DNA from 2 places in the Microbacterium aquilitoris genome. Region 1 is predicted to be linked to the other one. Evidence: predicted binding sites of a transcription regulator. Region 1 holds the regulator's gene; the other holds the start of a gene.

Evidence for each region. Region 1 encodes HrcA, which represses chaperone genes, less so after heat shock. Its sites were predicted from a motif close to TTNGCACTCGNNNNNNNCGAGTGCNAA; they were not measured.
Region 2: the regulator HrcA is predicted to act here: its motif matches at 6,379-6,405, upstream of groES (co-chaperone GroES).

Annotation. Positions count from the first base shown of each region.
Region 1 is NZ_JAUZVT010000002.1:1,130,621-1,140,364, reverse strand. Features, by position in the region: gene Q9S78_RS12410 (ExeM/NucH family extracellular endonuclease) at 1-2,747, opposite strand, end outside; gene lepA (translation elongation factor 4) at 2,983-4,833, shown strand; gene Q9S78_RS12400 (DUF1990 domain-containing protein) at 4,843-5,493, shown strand; gene hemW (radical SAM family heme chaperone HemW) at 5,493-6,710, shown strand; gene hrcA (heat-inducible transcriptional repressor HrcA) at 6,781-7,815, shown strand; gene dnaJ (molecular chaperone DnaJ) at 7,847-8,965, shown strand; gene Q9S78_RS12380 (16S rRNA (uracil(1498)-N(3))-methyltransferase) at 8,968-9,705, shown strand.
Region 2 is NZ_JAUZVT010000003.1:140,405-150,148, forward strand. Features, by position in the region: gene Q9S78_RS14185 (arsenate reductase/protein-tyrosine-phosphatase family protein) at 1-339, shown strand, start outside; gene Q9S78_RS14190 (holo-ACP synthase) at 393-749, shown strand; gene alr (alanine racemase) at 773-1,888, shown strand; gene tsaE (tRNA (adenosine(37)-N6)-threonylcarbamoyltransferase complex ATPase subunit type 1 TsaE) at 1,885-2,388, shown strand; gene tsaB (tRNA (adenosine(37)-N6)-threonylcarbamoyltransferase complex dimerization subunit type 1 TsaB) at 2,428-3,096, shown strand; gene rimI (ribosomal protein S18-alanine N-acetyltransferase) at 3,093-3,590, shown strand; gene tsaD (tRNA (adenosine(37)-N6)-threonylcarbamoyltransferase complex transferase subunit TsaD) at 3,592-4,650, shown strand; gene Q9S78_RS14220 (hypothetical protein) at 4,647-5,141, shown strand; gene Q9S78_RS14225 (THUMP-like domain-containing protein) at 5,143-6,342, opposite strand; gene groES (co-chaperone GroES) at 6,494-6,790, shown strand; gene rarD (EamA family transporter RarD) at 6,928-7,866, shown strand; gene Q9S78_RS14240 (ABC transporter substrate-binding protein) at 8,023-9,381, shown strand; gene Q9S78_RS14245 (ABC transporter ATP-binding protein) at 9,552-9,744, opposite strand, start outside.

The DNA.
Region 1 (9,744 bases):
CCGCGGTCGAACTCGTGGTTGCCGACGGCGCTCGCCTGCAGGCCCATGGCGTTCAAGACGTCGATGGTCGGCTGGTCCTTCGCCACCGATGAGGCGAACAGCGACGCACCGATGTTGTCACCTGCGGACAGGAACAGGGTCGGACCGGATGCCGCCTTGCGCAGCTCCTCGACGGTTCCCGCGAACGCGACGGTGTTGCCGTCGATGCGCCCGTGGAAGTCGTTGATGCCGAGAAGGGTCAGCTGGACGGGAGCGGCCTTCGACTTCATCCCGACGATCACGGGGTCGTGGTCGCTTGAGCGGTACGGGTCCGCGGAGTAGAACTCCGTGCCGTGCGTGCGGAACCGGCTGTACTCCAGCGCGATGGACTCGCCCGAGTTGATGTTCCAGATGTCGGCATCCGTGGAGCGGGCGAGAGCCGGCTTGTTCAGGAGGATGTGGTCGAGCGAACCGGACAGCCCCGAGAAGCTGTAGGACGACGAGTCGACGTCGAACGCCTGCTCGGCATCCGCGTAGCCGGCGTCGTACAGAACCTCGAGCGGGTCCTCCTGGCTGTAGGAGTTGAAGTCGCCTGCGAGGGCGACGGCGTCGACATCGCCCTGGATCTTCGCGACCCAGTCGCGGAGGGCGGTCGCCTGACGGACCCGCGACTCGTTCGACGAACCCTGCCCGTCGCCGGTGTCGGCGTCGCCCGGCCACGGGCCGGCGGAGCCCTTCGACTTGAAGTGGTTCACGACGAACAGGAACGGGTCGCCGCCAGCGGCGGGCTCGAACACCTGGGCGATGGGCTCGCGCGCGTTGCCGAAGGCCTCGCCGTCCGCGCTCTGGTCGCCGAGGGCGCGGGACGCGCCGACGGGGGAGACCCGCGCGGGCTGGTAGATGATCGCGTTCGTGATGACGTCCTGCTCGGATGCCGGGGGCAGGTCTGTCGACGAGGGCACGAACGCCCACGTGTCGGCGCCTGCCCTGGCGTTGAGCGCGGCGACGAGGGTCGCCGTGGCCTCATCGGTCTTCTCGCCGAGCGCGGCCGAGTTCTCGATCTCCATGAGTCCGACGACGCCGGCGTCCACGGAGGTGATGGCCTCGACGAGCTTCGCCTGCTGGCGTGCGAGGTCGGCGGCATCCCACGCTCCGCGCTGGGCGCAGCCGTCTCGGACGGTCACACCGTCGCCGAAACGGTCGGTGTAGGCCTCGCAGCTCGCGGTGTCGGTCCCGAGCGTCGTGAAGTAGTTGAGGACGTTGAACGAGGCGATCGAGAGGTCTCCGCCCACCTCGGCGGGTGCGTCGGTGCGGACGTTCTCGAAAACGACCTCATCAGTGCCCGTGCCGTCGCCGACGAGCGGCTGAGTCGGGTTCAGCTTCCACGAGTCATTGCGGTAGTCGACGATGAGCGGTTCCGTGAAGGTGACCCCCGCGCCGACCGTGATCGGCTCGGTGAGGGAGACGTACGCGGGCGTCAGCGCCTGGTTCGCGGCCGACGTGTAGTCGAGTCCGGCACCGTCATCGAGACGCACACCGCGAGCCGCATTGTCCGCGGCGACCGCGGCGGCGGCGTCCGAGCCGGGACGCGCCGCGTCGGTCGGCTGCCGCAGCGGCTCCGAGCCGGCCGCGAGGCCCACCTCGCCGAAACGGTTGGTGCTGTAGGTGTCGCTGACGGTGAACTCGCCCTGGGGAGCGACCAGCATCGACTCGAGCGACTCGCGCTGTGCGACCGTCTTCGGCCATTCGACGGGGGCGGGGGTCGGCGCCTCGGCATCGGCGACGACCTTCGCGGCTCCCGCCTTGACGGTGAGCTCGGTGAGGCCGTTGAACTCCGAGACGACGCCGGTGACCGTCACGGTGTCGCCGAGGGCGACCTCGCCGGTCGCTCCGGGCGCGTAGACGAAGACGGCGTCGGAGGCCGTGTGTGCGGCGAGGTCCAGCGCGCCGCCGGTGCCGGCCGTCTGGATGACGTAGCCGTTGTATCCGCCGGAGGGGTAGTGGGCCGTGACGACCCCGGTCGTGGTGACGGTGCGGCCGGCCACGGGCGAGGCATCCGTCGTGCCCTGGATCTCTGCGATCGTCGCCGCCTGCGGCTCGGGCTCGGGGTCGGGGTCGACATCGGCGCCGAGGCCGGTGGGGGTGGGAGCGCCGGCCGTGAAGTCCGCTGCGTTGTCGGCGGTGTTCGAGTTCTCGTCGTCGCGCGAGACGCTCGTCGCGTTCGCGGTCCCGGGTGCGGGCGCCGAACCGGCGAAGGCCGTGGCCGTCGTTCCCCACCCGACGAGGTCGACGACCTGGTCGAGAGTGGCGATGCCGGTGCTGCCCGTGAGCGCCGTGTCGTTCGCGACGAGGGCGACCTTGGCTCCGCTGCCGCTCATCGAGATGGTCCCCTCGACATCGGCGTCGAAGCCGGGGAGGGAGGTGTTGCTGCCCGGTGCCTCGCCGATCAGCAGGTTCTCGCCGGCGGGCAGGTCGACGTCGCCGAGCTTCGTCACCTGCCACGAGCCGCCGGTGGCGGAGGCGTACTGGACGCTGTACCCGCTCAGATCGACGGTCTCGTCACCGGTGTTGGCGAGTTCGATGAAGTCGCGGTTGAACGCGGCTCCGCTGTTGCCGCCGCCGCCGTAGACCTCGGAGATCACGATGGGCGAATCGGCCGATACGGCGGCGGTGGCGACCGACGGGGCGAGGGCGAGCCCTCCGACCGTCACGGTCGCGGCCGTCAGCAGGGCGCAGGTCCGGCGGAGAACCGGATGCGCGGCGGGCACGGGGGCAGGTGGGTGCGACACGGTGGGTTCTCCCGAGGCGGCGCGGGCGCGGGGCTTATCGCGCAGGAACCGACCGCCACACTGAGCATTCGTGCGGTGGTGCGACCCTCGCAAGGGTCAGATCGGTTAACTCTTTCTCATGCGTCGGTGCGCTGGCGTGTCGACGAGACGAGCGGTTATTGTGCCCGGTCGGCCGGGACGCTGCGCAGCCGGTCGCCGGTAGACTCGCCTGGTCATGTCACCCCGCGCACTCACGCCCCTGCAGCCCGCGGCCACGCCGCCCGCGCAGCTTCGCAACTTCTGCATCATCGCCCACATCGACCACGGCAAGTCCACGCTGGCCGATCGCATGCTGCAGATCACCGGCGTGGTCTCGGACCGCGACATGCGCGCCCAGTACCTCGATCGCATGGACATCGAGCGCGAGCGCGGCATCACGATCAAGAGCCAGGCGGTCCGGATGCCGTGGGCCACCGATGCGGGCACGTTCGCGCTCAACATGATCGACACCCCCGGTCACGTCGACTTCACGTACGAGGTCAGCCGGTCGCTCGCGGCGTGCGAGGGAGCGATCCTCCTCGTCGACGCGGCGCAGGGCATCGAAGCGCAGACGCTCGCGAACCTGTACCTGGCGCTCGAGAACGACCTCGAGATCATCCCGGTCCTCAACAAGATCGACCTGCCCGCGGCCGACCCGGAGAAGTACGCGGCTGAGCTCGCGAACCTCATCGGCGGCGACCCCGCGGACGTGCTCAAGGTCAGCGGCAAGACGGGCATCGGCGTCGAGGAGCTGCTCGACCGCATCGTCGAGCGCATCCCGGCACCGAAGGGCGACGCCGACGCGCCGGCCCGCGCCATGATCTTCGACTCGGTCTACGACGCCTACCGCGGCGTCGTCACCTACGTCCGCATGATCGACGGCAAGCTCGAGCCGCGGGAGCGGATCCAGATGATGTCGACGCGCGCTGCCCACGACCTCCTCGAGATCGGTGTGTCGAGCCCGGAGCCGGTCCCCACCAAGGGACTGGGCGTCGGCGAGGTCGGCTACCTGATCACGGGCGTGAAGGATGTCCGCCAGTCCAAGGTCGGCGACACGATCACGAACCACCGCAAGCCCGCGACCGACGCGCTTGCCGGCTACACCGACCCGAAGCCGATGGTGTTCTCGGGGATCTACCCGATCGACGGCAGCGATTACGCCGTGCTCCGCGAGGCACTCGACAAGCTGAAGCTCTCTGACGCCTCGCTGCAGTACGAGCCCGAGACCTCCGTGGCCCTCGGCTTCGGCTTCCGCTGCGGGTTCCTCGGACTGCTGCACCTCGAGATCATCACCGAGCGCCTCTCGCGGGAGTTCGACCTCGATCTCATCACCACGGCGCCCTCAGTGACCTACACGGTCACGACCGACACCAACGAGACGGTCACGGTGACGAACCCGTCCGAGTACCCGGACGGCCGCGTCGCCGAGGTGTCCGAGCCGGTGGTCAAGGTCGGCATCCTGTTGCCGAAGGACTACGTCGGCACGGTCATGGAGCTCTGCCAGTCGCGTCGCGGCACGCTCCTCGGCATGGACTACCTCAGCGAGGACCGCGTCGAGCTCCGCTACAACATGCCGCTCGGCGAGATCGTGTTCGACTTCTTCGACCACCTGAAGTCGAAGACGCAGGGATATGCGAGCCTCGACTACGAGCCGGCGGGCTCGCAGACCGCCGACCTCGTGAAGGTCGACATCCTCCTGCAGGGTGAGAAGGTCGACGCGTTCAGCTCGATCGTGCACCGCGAGAAGGCTTACGCCTACGGCACGCTGATGACCGAGCGTCTGCGCAAGCTCATCCCGCGCCAGCAGTTCGAGGTGCCGATCCAGGCCGCCATCGGTGCCCGGATCATCGCCCGCGAGAACATCAGCGCGATCCGCAAGGACGTCCTCGCCAAGTGCTACGGCGGTGACATCAGTCGTAAGCGCAAGCTGCTCGAGAAGCAGAAAGAGGGCAAGAAGCGCATGAAGATGGTCGGCCGCGTCGAGGTCCCCCAGGAGGCGTTCATCGCCGCCCTCTCGGGCGATGTCGAGGGCAAGGACAAGAAGTAGGCTGACACGATGCGCCGCGGGAGTTTCCAGGCAGGAACCGTCGACTACGCCGCCGTCGGGGCCACGCAGGCACCCGACCTCATGGGCTATCCGCCGAAGGGTACGACCCCGGCGGAGGCGTCGTGGCGTCTCGGCAGCGGCGAGAGCCGCTTCGTCACCTCGACCGAGCAGCTCCTGGGGTGGGGTGCCCAGCGAGGTGCGGGATTGCGCGTCGAAGATGTGCGCCCGGCATCCGGACCCATGTACTCGGGTGTCGGGTTCGACGCCGACGGCAACGCCGTCCAGCCGAGCAGGCTGGACGATGAGCAGCGCTTCGATGCGGACGGCACGCCGTTCGTCGGCGCCGGCGCGACCGCGCACGTCCACGGCCGGGTCGGTGGGATGAGGGCGGATGCCGAGCTCCGCGTCATCTCGCTGATCGACGAGCCGCGGCGGGTCGGGTTCTCGCTCGGCACCGTCGGCGGCTCGGTCGTCAGCGGCGAGGAGTCGTTCCTGCTCGAGTGGCGGGACGACGACGAGGTGTGGTTCACGGTCCGCGCCTTCGACAAGCCGACCGGCGTGCTCTACCGCCTGTGGCGTCCCCTCGTGAAGCGTCGTCGTCGTGCGCTGTTCCAGGGGTACCTGCAGGCGATGTCGCCCATGTACGCCACCGGTTCCTGATGGGCTCTGCTCTTCCCCTCGGCGATCCCGCACCCGCCGACGGCGCGCTGCCGCACGACGTGCCGGTGGATCCCGCCGTCGACTTCGGCGTGTACCTGCACGTGCCGTTCTGCCGGGTCCGCTGCGGGTACTGCGACTTCAATACCTACACCGCGACCGAGCTGCGCGGTGCACGCCAGGACGCGTACGCCGACGAGGTGCTCCACGAGATCGCGCTGTCCCGTGAGGTCCTCGCCGCACAGGGACCCCTGCGTCCGGCCCGCACCGTGTTCTTCGGCGGTGGCACCCCCACGCTCCTTCCGCCGGGCGACCTCGCGCGCATGCTCGACGGCATCCGGGGAACCTTCCGCCTCGCGGACGGCGCCGAGGTCACGGTCGAGGCGAACCCCGACACGCTGACCGATGAGGTCGCGCAGACCCTTGCCGCTGCCGGCGTCACACGGTTCTCGATCGGGATGCAGTCGTCCGTGCCGCACGTCCTCGCGGCACTCGACCGCACGCACGACCCCGCGAACATCGCGACGGCCGTCGCGGCGGCGCGGAAGGCCGGGCTCGCGGTCAGCCTCGATCTCATCTACGGCGCGCCGGGGGAGTCGCTCGAGGACTGGCGCACCTCGCTCGAGACGGCGATCGCGCTCGCACCTGATCACATCTCGGCGTACGCGCTCATCGTGGAGGACGGAACGAAGCTTGAGCGTCAGATCCGCCGCGGCGAGGTACCCGCCCCCGACGACGATCTGCAGGCCGACATGTACGAGCTCGCCGACGAGCTGCTCGCGGCAGCCGGCTACGGCTGGTACGAGGTCTCGAACTGGTCGACGACTCCCGCCCAGCGCTCCCGCCACAACCTGTCGTACTGGCGGGGTCAGGACTGGTGGGGCTACGGCCCCGGTGCCCACAGCCACGTCGGCGGGCTGCGCTGGTGGAACGTCAAGCACCCCGCCGCGTACGCGCAGCGCCTGGCGCTGGGGGAGTCCCCGGCGGCGGGACGGGAGCGACCGGATGCCGAGGCCCGCCGCCTCGAGGTCATCCTGCTGCGCTCGCGCATCGTGGACGGCGTCGCGGTCGACGAGGCGACCGTCGCGGGGCGGCGGAACGTGGCATCCCTCATCGCCGACGGACTCGTCGACGGCGCCTCGGCCGTGCGGGGACGCATCGTGCTGACGCGTCGCGGACGGCTGCTGGCCGACGCCGTCGTCCGCGCACTCACCGAGTGATCCGAGCGGATCGCTTCTCGCGCGGTAGAATTGGCACTCCCAGAACGAGAGTGCCAGCGGAGGAGGGGTGATGGTCTCGGAACGCGGTCTTCAGGTGTTGCGTGCGATCGTCCAGGACTACGTCGACACGCGCGAGCCGGTCGGCAGTAAAGCGATCGTCGACCGTCACCAGTTCGGCGTCTCCGCGGCGACCATCCGCAACGACATGGCGCTCCTCGAAGACGAAGAGCTGATCACCGCGCCCCACACGTCGTCGGGCCGTGTACCCACCGACAAGGGGTACCGCGTCTTCGTCGACCACCTCGCCGACGTCCGCCCCCTCACCTCTGCGCAGCGCTCCGCGATCGGCGCCTTCCTCGAGGACACCGGTGACCTCGACGACCTGCTCGTCCGGACGGTCCGCTCCCTGACGCGTCTGACCGGTCAGGTCGCGATCGTGCAGTATCCGTCCTTCGCGCGGGCGAACGTCTCGCACGTCGAGGTCGTGCACCTCGGCGGGCCGCGGATCGTCATCATCGTCGTGACCGACACCGGCCGAGTGTCGCAGCGCGTCGTGCTCTTGTCGTCCGAGCCGTCAGCCGACGAGGCCGCGCAGCTCAAGCTCGCGATGGCGTCGCTGCTCACGGGCAAGAGTGTCCGAGACGGCGCGGCGGCGATCGCGCGCATCCTCGAGGACGAGACGCCGGTCCCGCGAGAGGAGAACCGCCGCGTCGTGCTGCGCGCGATCGGCGAGGAGCTCGACGAGTTCCGCCAGGACCGCATGGTCATGGCGGGGTCCGCGACCCTCGCCCGCCGGGAATCCGACTTCCGCGGCAGCATCTACCCGCTCCTCGAGGCGATCGAGGAGCAGGTGACGCTGCTGCGGCTCATGGGGGAGATGGTCGCCGACGACCGCGGGCTGGCGACCAGCATCGGGCGCGAGAACGAGCCGTTCGGGCTGTCCGAGGCATCCATCGTCGCGGGCGACTACGACGCCGGCGGGTCCCACGCCCGCGTCGGCGTGCTGGGTCCCACACGCATGGACTACCCCACGAATCTCGCGGCGGTCCGCGCCGTCGCGCACTATCTGACGCGGTTGCTCGAAGAAGACGAGACGTCGCGCTGAACGAATCGGCCCGCGGGCCGGAGAGGTGATTGTGGCTGACCACTACGAGGTCCTGGGTGTCGCGCGCGACGCGAGCCCTGAGGAGATCAAAAAGGCTTACCGGCGTCTGGCGCGCCAGCTGCACCCGGACGTGAACCCGGGGGAGGATGCCTCCGAGCAGTTCAAGCTCGTGACGCACGCCTACGACGTGTTGAGCGACCCCGACCAGCGCCAGCGTTACGACATGGGCGGCGACGGAGGCGGCTTCGGCGGAGCCGGTGCAGGTGCCGGCTTCGGCGGTTTCAGCGACATCTTCGAAAGCTTCTTCGGCGGTGGCGGCGGAACCCGCGCAGGCCGTCCGCGGTCACGCCGCGAGCGGGGCCAGGATGCGCTCGTACGCGTCGACCTCGACCTCGGCGACGTCGTCTTCGGCGTCCACCGCGACATCGAGGTCGACACCGCGGTCCTCTGCGAGACCTGCCAGGGCTCGTGCTGCCAGCCGGGCACCCAGCCGGTCACCTGCGACATCTGCCACGGATCGGGCCAGATCCAGCGGACGGTCCGGAGCCTCCTCGGCAACGTCGTCACCTCGCAGCCCTGCACCACGTGCCAGGGCTACGGCACGACCATCCCGTACCCCTGCTCCACCTGTCAGGGCCAGGGCCGTGTGCGTGCACGTCGCACCGTGTCGATCGACATCCCGGCCGGCGTCGAGACCGGTCTTCGACTCCAGCTCCCCGGGTCCGGCGAGGTCGGTCCCGCCGGCGGCCCGAACGGCGACCTGTACCTCGAGGTCACCGTCGCCCCGCACGACGTCTTCAGCCGCGACGGCGACGACCTGCTCGCCACCCTCGAGGTCTCGATGGTCGATGCCATCCTGGGAACGAGTGTGACCATCGAATCCCTCGACGGATCCGTCGACCTCGACATCCGCTCCGGGGTCCAGGCGGGCGACGAGCTCACCATCCGCGGTCGGGGGATCACGCCTCTCCGAGGCGACCAGCGCGGCGACCTCCGGATCGGCGTGCAGGTCGTCACGCCTTCGCACCTCGACCCGAAGTCGCGGGCGCTCGTGCAGGAGCTCGCGAAGCGGATGCGTCCGGCCCCGCCTCACCTGGCGGAGTTCCACCCGGGTCTGTTCTCCAAGCTCCGCGGCAAGTTCAAGCGCTGATCGTGGCCCTCCACTTCCTGATCGAGGATGCCGGGGCCGCCGGCCCGGGCGATGTCGTCCGGCTGACGGGGGCCGAGGCGCACCACGCCGCGGCCGTCCGTCGCATCCGGGTGGGGGAGGACGTCACGGTGGGTGACGGCCGCGGCGTGTGGCTGACCGGCACGGTCTCGGCCGCCGCGCCCAAAGAGGTCTCGGTCGAGGTCTCCACCCGCGCCGAGGTTCCCGCGGCGTCGCCGCGCACCGTCCTCGTCCAGGCCCTCGCGAAGGGCGATCGCGACGAGCTCGCCGTCCAGGCGGCGACGGAGCTCGGGGTCGACGCGATCATGCCGTGGCAGGCGGCCCGCTCTGTCTCGCGGTGGGAGGGTCCGAAGGTCGCCAAGGGCGTCGCACGCTGGGAGACGATCGCCCGTGAGGCGGCGAAGCAGGCGCATCGGCCGTGGCTGGCGGAACTCCACCAGCCGGTCTCCACGCGGCAACTGGCGGCACTCGCCCAGAACGCACGGATGCTGGTGCTCGAGCCGACGGCATCCGTCGCGCTGTCGCGCATCGAGATCGACGCGGCCGACGCGAGCGACGTGATCCTCGTCGTGGGACCCGAAGGGGGCATCTCGCCCGAGGAACTCGACCTGCTGCAGTCGGCGGGTGCGACGCTCGTGCGGCTCGGCGACACCGTGCTGCGCACCTCGACGGCGGGGCCGGCGGCCCTCGCCGTCGTCAATGCGGCCCTCGGCCGCTGGTGAACCGGACCCGACCGACGCGCGAAGGCGCTGAGTAGACTG
Region 2 (9,744 bases), on a different contig from region 1:
CTCGCGATGGACCGCGACCACCGCCGCGCGATCGTCGAGCTCGCCCCGGCGAAGCTCCGCGTCGCGTTCACGATCCGTGAGTTCGAGCGCCTCGCCGCCGCGACATCCGACGACGCGATCAGGGCCGGCGCAACCGGCGACGACCCTCGCGACCGGCTGCGCGGCGCGCTCGCCGTCCTCGGCGGGCAGCGGGGTCTCGTCCTCCCGCCCGTCGACCCGACCGACGACGACGTCGTCGACCCGTACGGCCGCTCCCGCGAGACGTACGCCCGCTCGGACGCGCAGCTCTCGCCCGGCCTCGACGCCGTCGAACGCGTCGTGCGGCTCGCCGTCGGCTGAGCTGCGCCCGATATCCTGATCTGATGCCGTAGCGCGCGGCGACAGGAGGCGGGATGATCATCGGAATCGGTGTCGACCTCGTCGACATCCCGCGGTTCGAGCGCTCGATCGAGCGCACGCCGAAGCTCATGACGCGGCTGTTCACGGCATCCGAGCAGACCCTCAAGCCCCACTCGCTCGCGGCTCGCTATGCCGCGAAGGAGGCGCTCATCAAGGCGCTCGGCGGATCCGAGGGCGTGCACTGGACCGACATCGAGGTGGCCTCCGAGCCCTCGGGCCGCCCCGTCTTCGCCCTGTCCGGCGAGACCGCAGCCACGGTCGCGAGCCGCGGAATCGCCACCGTCCACCTGTCGCTCTCGCACGACGCGGGACTCGCGACGGCGTACGTGATCGCGGAGTCCGGCGCATGACCAGGATGCCCGTCCCTCACCGGATGCCGGAGGGCGTCGCCCGCGAAGCGGTGATCGACGTCGGCGCGATCGAACACAACGTCCGCCACCTTGCAGGGCTCACCGAGTCCGAGGTCATCGCCGTGGTCAAGGCCGACGGGTACGGTCACGGCGCGGAGCGCTCCGGTCGTGCGGCGCTGGCCGGGGGAGCGGCGCGTCTCGCGGTCGCCGACATCCCCGAGGCTCTCCAGTTGCGGGATGCCGGGATCGACGCGCCCGTGCTCGCGTGGCTGCACGCGCCGGGCACCGATTTCGCCGCCGCCGCCGCCGCGCACATCGAGCTCGGCGTCTCGAGTCTCGAGCAGCTCCGCGCCGCCGCGCGCGCCGGGTCGACCGATCGTCCGGTGACCGTGCAGCTCAAGGTCGAGACGGGCCTCGGCCGCAACGGCATCGCCCCCGCCGACTACGGCGCAGTCTTCGCCGAAGCGGCGGAATACGAGCGTCAGGGCGTCATCCAGGTGCTCGGCATCTTCAGCCACCTCTCCAACACGTCGTCCGACGACGACCGCACGGCGCTCTCGCGCTTCACCGTCGCCCAGGCCGCCGCCGAGTCCGCCGGTCTCCGGCCGCGGCTGCGCCACATCGCCGCCTCGCACGCCGCCATCGGCCTGCCCGAAGCGCGGCTGGGCTGCGTCCGCCTGGGGGTCGCGATCTACGGGCTGTCACCGTTCGAGGACCGGTCGTCGGCCGACCTCGGTCTCCGCCCCGCCATGACCCTCCGCGCGTCCGTCGCCGCCGTCCGCCGGGTGCCCGCGGGCCAGGGCGTCTCGTACGGCTACCTTCACCGCACCGAGCGCGAGTCGACGCTCGCGCTCATCTCGATCGGTTACGCCGACGGCGTGCCGCGCGCGGCATCCGGCGCGGGTCCCGTCTCGATCGGTGGACGCTCGTTCCCCGTCGCCGGCCGGATCGCGATGGACCAGTTCGTCGTCGACGCGGGCGACGAGCCCGTGCAAGTGGGCGACGAGGCCGTGCTCTTCGGCGACCCGGCCACGGGCGTGCCGTCCGCGACCGACTGGGCCGACGCGGCGAGCACCATCAACTACGAGATCGTCACGCGCATCGGCCCGCGCGTCCCGCGACGGGAGGTACGGTCGTGACCGGCATCGAGCAGTTCGAGGGGCGTCGCGAGATCGCCTCGCCGGACGACATGGAGGCCCTCGGCCGCGAGCTCGGCGCCGTCCTGACCGCCGGCGACCTGATCGTGCTGACCGGTCCGCTCGGGGCGGGCAAGACGACCCTCACCCGCGGGATCGGTGCGGGTCTCGGCATCCGCGGTCCCGTGCAGAGCCCCACGTTCGTCATCGCGCGCACGCACCCGTCCGAGGTCGGCGGCCCGCCGCTCGTGCACGTCGACGCCTACCGGCTCGGTTCGCCCGCCGAGCTCGACGACCTCGGCCTCGACCCCGACAACGCCGTCACGATCGTCGAGTGGGGGCGCGACATGGTCGACGGGCTCGTCGACACATGGTGGGAGCTCGAGATCGAACGCGGGTGGAGCGGCACCGGCGTCGACAACGCCTGCGGCACCACCGGCCATTACGCCGCCGAGCTCGAGGACGCCGCTCCGCGCATCGTGACAGTCACGCGCCGCCCCTGACGCCGCTCGGCCGCCGCCCGCCCGGATACCCTTGACCCTGTGATCCTCGGCATCGACACCTCCCTCGGCACGGCCGTCGCCGTGATCGACGACGACGGTGCGGTGCGAGCGGATGCCGCCAGTGCCGACGCGCTCGGTCACGCTGAGATCATCGGCACGCTGCTCGAGACGGCGATGACCGATGCCGCGCACGGCCCCATCGGTGCGACGGGTGCTCCCGAGGCCGTCGCCCTGACCCACGTCGCCGCGGGCATGGGCCCGGGCCCGTTCACGGGGCTTCGGGTCGGGATCGCGGCGGCGCGCGCGTTCGCCCTGGGACGCGGCATCCCGGTCGTCCCGGTGCGGAGCCACGATGCCGCCGCCCTCGCCGTGCTGCTCGCCGACCCGTTCGCCGACGTCCCCCGCTTCGCGGTCGTCACCGACGCGCGCCGCAAGGAGTTCGCGTTCACGGTCTACGACGGCATCGACGACGACGGACTGCCGATGCGCGTCACAGAGGCGACGCTCGTGAAGCGCGACGACATCGACGCGGCCCTCGCCGAACACAGCGCCGAGCGCCGCGACACGACGGTCATCCCGGGCGCCATGGTCGCCCTCGTCGCGGCGCGCGCCGTCGCCGCCGGCCGCGTCGAGGACCTCGGCGAGCCGCTGTACCTGCGCGCCCCCGACGTCACCATGCCCGGCCCGCGGAAGAAGGTCGGCCAGTGACCCTCCGCACCGCCACCGGCGACGACCTCGACGACATCATGCGTCTCGAGCGCGCCTCGTTCCCGACCGACGCCTGGAGCGATGCGCTCATGGCCGGCGAGCTCGCCTCGCCCCATGGTCGCTACGTCGTCGACATCGAGGCCGGTCGCCTCGTCGGCTACGGCGGTGTGCGGGCCGTGCAGGGCGCAGCGGATGCCGACATCCAGACCATCGCGATCGCCGCCGACGCGCGGGGTCACGGCCGTGGGCGCGCGCTGCTGCGCGAGCTGCTGACGACCGCCCGCAGCCGCGGCGCGCGGGAGATGTTCCTCGAGGTGCGGGCCGACAACTCCGGCGCCACGGCGCTGTACCTGTCGGAGGGCTTCGTCGAGGTCGGCCGCCGCCCCCGGTACTACCAGCCCGACGATGTCGACGCGGTCGTCATGCAGCTGAACCTCGTCGCCTGGGAGGCACGGACCACGGCTGCGCCGACGGCCGAGAAGGGCTGGTGCTGACATGACGCGCGAACCCCTCGTCCTGGGTATCGAGACGAGCTGCGACGAGACCGGCATCGGCATCGTCCGCGGCCGCACCCTGCTGTCCAACACGATCGCGAGTTCGATGGACGAGCATGCCCGCTACGGCGGCGTCGTCCCCGAGGTCGCCGCCCGCGCCCACCTCGAGGCCCTGCAGCCCGCCATCGAGGCGGCGCTCGCCGAGGCGCAGGTGACCCTCGCCGACATCGACGCGGTCGCCGTCACGAGCGGTCCCGGTCTCGCCGGTGCGCTCATGGTCGGCGTCGGCGCGGCGAAGGCCCTCGCCGTCAGCCTCGGCAGGCCGCTCTATGCCGTGAACCACCTCGTCGGCCACATCGCCGCCGACATCCTGACCGGCGACGAGGTCGAGTATCCGACCGTCGCCCTGCTCGTCAGCGGCGGACACACGTCGCTCCTGCTCGTCCGCGACCTCGTCTCGGACGTCGAGCTCCTCGGCGAGACGATGGACGACGCCGCCGGCGAGGCCTTCGACAAGATCGCCCGCATCCTCGGTCTGCCCTACCCCGGCGGACCCGAGATCGATCGCGCAGCGTCCACCGGGGACCCGAACGCCATCCGGTTCCCGCGCGGCATGTCCCGGGCCTCCGACATGGCCGAGCACCGATACGACTTCTCGTTCTCGGGGCTCAAGACCGCCGTCGCGCGCTGGGTCGAACAGCACGAGGCGACGGGGCAACCGGTGTCGGTGCCCGACGTCGCGGCATCCTTCCGCGAAGCGGTCGTCGACGTCCTCGTCACGAAGGCCCTCGACGCCTGCGCCCGCCACGGCGTGCCGCGCCTCCTGCTCGGCGGTGGCGTCATCGCGAACAAGCGTCTGCGCGACGTCGCCCTCGAGCGCGCCGAGGCCGCCGGGGTCGCCGTCCGCATCCCGCCTCTCTCGCTCTGCACCGACAACGGCGCGATGATCGCCGCTCTCGCCTCGGAGCTGATCATGAGCGGCCGCCCGGCCTCGACCCTCGCCTTCGGCGCCGACTCCACGCTGCCGGTCACGACGATCCAGGTGGCGACGTCCTCATGACCGACGAGCGGATGCCGCCCCCCGCCTCCCCGTCACGAGGCCCCGTCTCTTCAGCTCAGGGTCCGGTCGTCGAGCCGCCGTCCGTCGACGTCGCGTCCGCGCCGACCGATTCCGCGCTCCCGGGGGCGCACCGCGGCGGGTTCCGGCGCGAGCTGACCCAGCCGCTCCCCGTCGCGCCGCCCCTCGCCGTGCACCCGGACCCCGACGAGGAAGCCTCGCCCGACGTGCGGTGGATCCCGCCGACGCCGGTGCTGCCGCGGAGCGCGGGCTGGTCGCTGCTGTTCGGCGCGCTCGGTCTCGTCCTCGCGTGCTTCGTCGGCTGGGGCTTCCCGGTCGGGATGATCGGCGTCGTCCTCGCGATCCTCGCCCTCCGCCGGCCGTGGGAGAAGCGCGAGGCCGCCTACTGGGGTCTCGGGCTCAGCATCGCGTCGCTGCTGTACAGCGCCGGGTGGCTGTGGTGGGCCGGAACGCAGGGCGCCCTGGTCGGCTGAGTCAGACCCGGTCGGCCAGTATCGCGACCCGCTTCGCGTCCCGCCCCTCGCCCATCCGCGTGAGGATGAGGGTGGCGGATGCCGCGCCCCGCAGCGTGAGCTTGCGCCGGAACTGAGCCGGGTCGACGTCGACGCCGCGCTTCTTGATCTCGAGCGTGCCGATGTCGGCCTTCCGAAGCGCCGCATCGATCGCGCCGGTCTTGAGAGGGAGGGTCTCGCGCACCCGGAACGATTGGACGAACGGGTTCGTGAGCGGGGTGTCGGAGGTGAGGTACGCGATGCCGCCGCCGAGCATGCCGGCGTCGAGGCTCCGTGCGACCTCGCCGATGAGGCGCGCGCGGATGACGGCGCCCTCGGGCTCGTGGACGAACGCACCGAGGTCGCGGACGGGCTCGTCGTCGGTGTCGCCGGGCGCGGTGAGCTCTGCGGCGCTGCCGCCGCGCAGCACGAGCGCCGACCGGCGGACGCCCTCGCGGCGCAGCGATCCCGACCAGAGCACGAGCTCGACCGTCGAGCCGTCGACGCTGATCCACTGCGCTTCGACGTCGTCGGGGATGAGGTCGCGGTCGAGTCCGGGACCGAGCTTGATGCCCACAGGCATCCGTCCTGCGAGGTCGAAGGCCCAGTCCAGCGACGGCGACCAGTCCTCGGGCGCCGTGCGCGAGGTCTCGGAATGGCCGGCGGTGCGCCGGGCCGGGTCGAGCCAGACCGCATCCCACCCGTCGACGTCGGTCTCCTCGGCACGGCCGTGCCGCACGGTGACCGATTCGCCGAAGGGGGCGAGGTTGTACGCCGCGAGCGCGGCCGTCGTCTCGTCCGCGTCGACCGCGAGCACGTCCAGACCGATGCCCGCGAGCCCCAGCGCGTCGCCCCCGATGCCGCAGCCGAGGTCCGCGACGCGGTGCGCACCGGCATCCCGGAACCGCCCCGCGTGACGCGCGGCCACTTCGAGCCGCGTGGCCTGCTCGAGACCCGCCCGGGTGAACAGCATGCGGTCCGCGAACGGGCCGAACTTCGCCGCGGCGCGCACCCGCAGGTGGGCCTGGCCGACGACGGCCGAGACGAGATCGGGGGAGTGGCCGGCTGCGCGCAGACGCGAGACGGCGGCGGCGACCTCGGTGGTGGATGCCAGGGGTCCGACCTCGTCGACCATGCGCAATCCCTGGGCGGTCAGGAGGGCGGTGAGCTCGGCCTGTTCCATCCGGCCAGCCTAGGCCGTGCGGCATCCGGACCTCGGTTGGCACTCGCGTTGCATGAGTGCCAACCGCGCCCTAGACTTTCGTTAGCACTCTCGACAAGCGAGTGCTGATGAGTCTTGAAGCAGGACCCCACCAGCAAGAAAGAGGTAGACCGTGTCGGTTTCCATCAAGCCGCTCGAAGACCGCATCGTCATCAAGCAGGTCGAGGCCGAGCAGACCACCGCAAGTGGCCTGGTCATCCCCGACACCGCCAAGGAGAAGCCCCAGGAGGGCGAGGTCGTGGCCGTGGGCCCCGGCCGCATCGACGACAACGGCAACCGCGTTCCGCTCGACGTCGCCGTCGGCGACCGCGTCCTGTACAGCAAGTACGGCGGCACCGAGGTCAAGTTCGGCGCCGACGAGTTCCTCGTGCTCTCGGCTCGCGACGTCCTCGCGGTCGTCGTCCGCTGACACGCAGCACCTTCGACAGGGCCCGGATGCTTCGGCATCCGGGCCCTGTGCTTTCACCGTGCCGATGGCAGGATCCGCGCGAACGTCGGCAGTCGCCGTGACGCACAAGCTGTCATGACCGTCGTAGGCTCGTACTCATGACACCCGAGGAGACCGCCCGCGAGAAGTCCCTCGGGGGGATCTTCGTCTTCTCGGCGTACATGCTCTGGGGTTTCCTCCCGCTGTACTTCGTCAGCCTTGCGCCAACGACGCCGTGGGAGGTCGTCGGCTGGCGCATCGTGTTGAGCCTCGTCTTCTGCGTCGCGCTGATCGCGGTCACCCGCGGCTGGGGGCGGATGCGCGTCATCCTCCGCGATCGTCGGCTCCTGCTCTGGACCCTCGTCGCCGGTCTCCTGATCTACGTCAACTGGCAGGTCTTCCTCATCGGCACCCTGACGGGTCACGTCGTCGAGACGAGCCTCGGCTACTTCATCAACCCGATCGCCACCGTGCTCCTCGGCGTGATCGTGCTGAAGGAGCGTTTGCGCCCCGCCCAGTGGACCGCCGTCGGCATCGCCGCCGCGGCTGTCGTCGTCATCATCGTGGCGGTCGGCAACGTGCCGTGGATCGCCCTGACCCTCGCCGCGAGCTTCGCGACCTACGGGCTGGTGAAGAAGCGCATCGGACCGTCGGTCGATGCCGTCAGCGGCCTCACGCTCGAGTCCTTCTGGCTCGTGCCGATCGCCGTCATCCAGCTCGTCGCGGTCGGAGTGACGTCGGGGCTCACGATGGGGCGCGAGGGCACCGGCCACACGATCCTGCTCCTCCTGGCCGGAGCCATCACGGCGATCCCGCTCCTCTTCTTCTCCGCCGGAGCCCGACGCACGTCGCTGACCGTGGTCGGCATCCTGCAGTTCATCGCGCCGATCATGCAGTTCCTCACGGGCGTGCTCATCCTGCACGAACCCATGCCGTTCGAGCGATGGATCGGATTCGGGCTCGTCTGGGTGGCGATCGCGGTGTTCGCCGTCGACTCGCTCCTGGCCTCGCGTCGCCAGCGCACGCGCGCCGTGACAGCCGTTCCCGACCCTGTCTGAAACGCATCGGATGCCGCTTTCCCGACCGTTATGGGAGCGTGCCCACCTCGTTACACATCGTTAACGAACGGCAACACTCGCGAGACGACCTCCCCGCTAGGTTGATCACACCGGGCCGGACCCGATCCGACTCGTGTCACCACAGCAAGGAGCACAATGAGCGTTCTCACCCGATCGCGCACGGCAAAGGTCATGGGCGCATTCGCCCTGATCGGCGCGAGCGCACTGGTCCTGGCCGGTTGTTCCGGCTCACCCGCACCCGCCGGCTCGAGCGCCGCCGCCCCTGCTGCTGAAGCAGACTTCCCGGTGGACTGCGACAAGGCAGCGCCCGCGTCCTACACGCCGGAGTACGCGTCCACCTCCAAGGGTCCGGCGAAGGACCTCACGTACACGATCGGCACGGCCCTGCCCGTCACCGGCAACCTCGCCTTCCTCGGCCCGCCCGAGATCGCCGGCACCGAGTTCGCCGCCGACGAGGTCAACAAGGCCGACAAGGGCGTCACGATCAACCTCGAGCAGGGTGACTCGGGTGACACCGACAACAAGGCGTACGAGACCGAGATCCCGCGTCTGCTGAACGCCGGCGCCACCGCGATCGTCGGCGCCGCCTCGTCCGGCACGTCGCTGCAGTTCATCGACCAGGTCATCGCCGCCGACGCGATCCAGTTCTCGCCCGCCAACACCTCGGCCGCCTTCACGGGTTACAAGGACAAGGGTCTCTACTGGCGTACCGCCCCCTCCGACGTGCTGCAGGGCCAGGTGCTCGGCAACCTCATCGCCGGTGACGGCGCTGAGACGGTCGGCATGATCATCCTCAACGACTCGTACGGCACCGGTCTCGCGTGCTTCGCGAAGGCCGCGTTCGAAGATGCCGGCGGCTCCGTCGTCTCGGCCGCCCTGTACAACACGGGCGACACGAACTTCTCGTCGCAGGTCGAGACGGTCCTCGCGGCCGACCCCGACGCGATCGCGCTGATCACGTTCGAAGAGGTCAAGACGATCATCCCCGAGCTGGTGGCCGCCGACTTCCCGAAGGACAAGATGTACTTCGTGGACGGCAACCTCGCCAACTTCGGTGACGAGTTCGACGCCGGCACCCTGACAGGCGCCAAGGGCACGTACCCGGCCGTCGACCCGACCAGCACCGCGACCTTCCGCGAGGACCTCAACTCGTACTGGACCGGTACCGGCAAGTCCGAGCTGAAGGACTTCACGTACGGTCCTGAGTCGTACGACGCGGTCATCCTGCTCGCTCTGGCCGCCCTCGAAGCCGGATCGGCCGAAGGCCCCGACGTCGCCGCGCACCTGCAGCAGGTCTCCGGTGGCACCGGAGACGGCAAGAAGTGCACGAGCTACGCCGAGTGCGCCGACATCATCAACGCCGGTGAGGTAGCCGACTACGACGGTGTCTCCGGTCCGATCACCTTCGACAAGGTGGGCGACCCCCAGGGCGCCACGATCGGCATCTTCCAGTACGGCGAGGACAACAACTACTCGTTCCTCAACCTCGGCTGATCTGATCCGCCGCTGACGTACTCGAGCGGCCCCGGTCTTCGGACCGGGGCCGCTCTCTCGTGCGCGCGGCGATCATACGAGATCGGCGCCGGTGCATCCGCGTCGTCCGGGCGAACGACGATGCCCCCGGCCTGCAGGCCGGGGGCATGGTGCGTCGCTGTGCGGAGCGGTCAGGTCCCGAGCGTGCCCAGGTACAGGCCGATGACCTTAGGGTCGTTCAGGAGCTCGCGCCCGCTGCCCGTGTAGGCGTCTCGCCCCTGGTCGAGGACGTAGCCGCGGTCGCAGATCTGCAGGCAACGACGTGCGTTCTGCTCGACCATGATCGTAGTGACGCCGGCCTTGTTGATCTCCGAGACCCGCAGG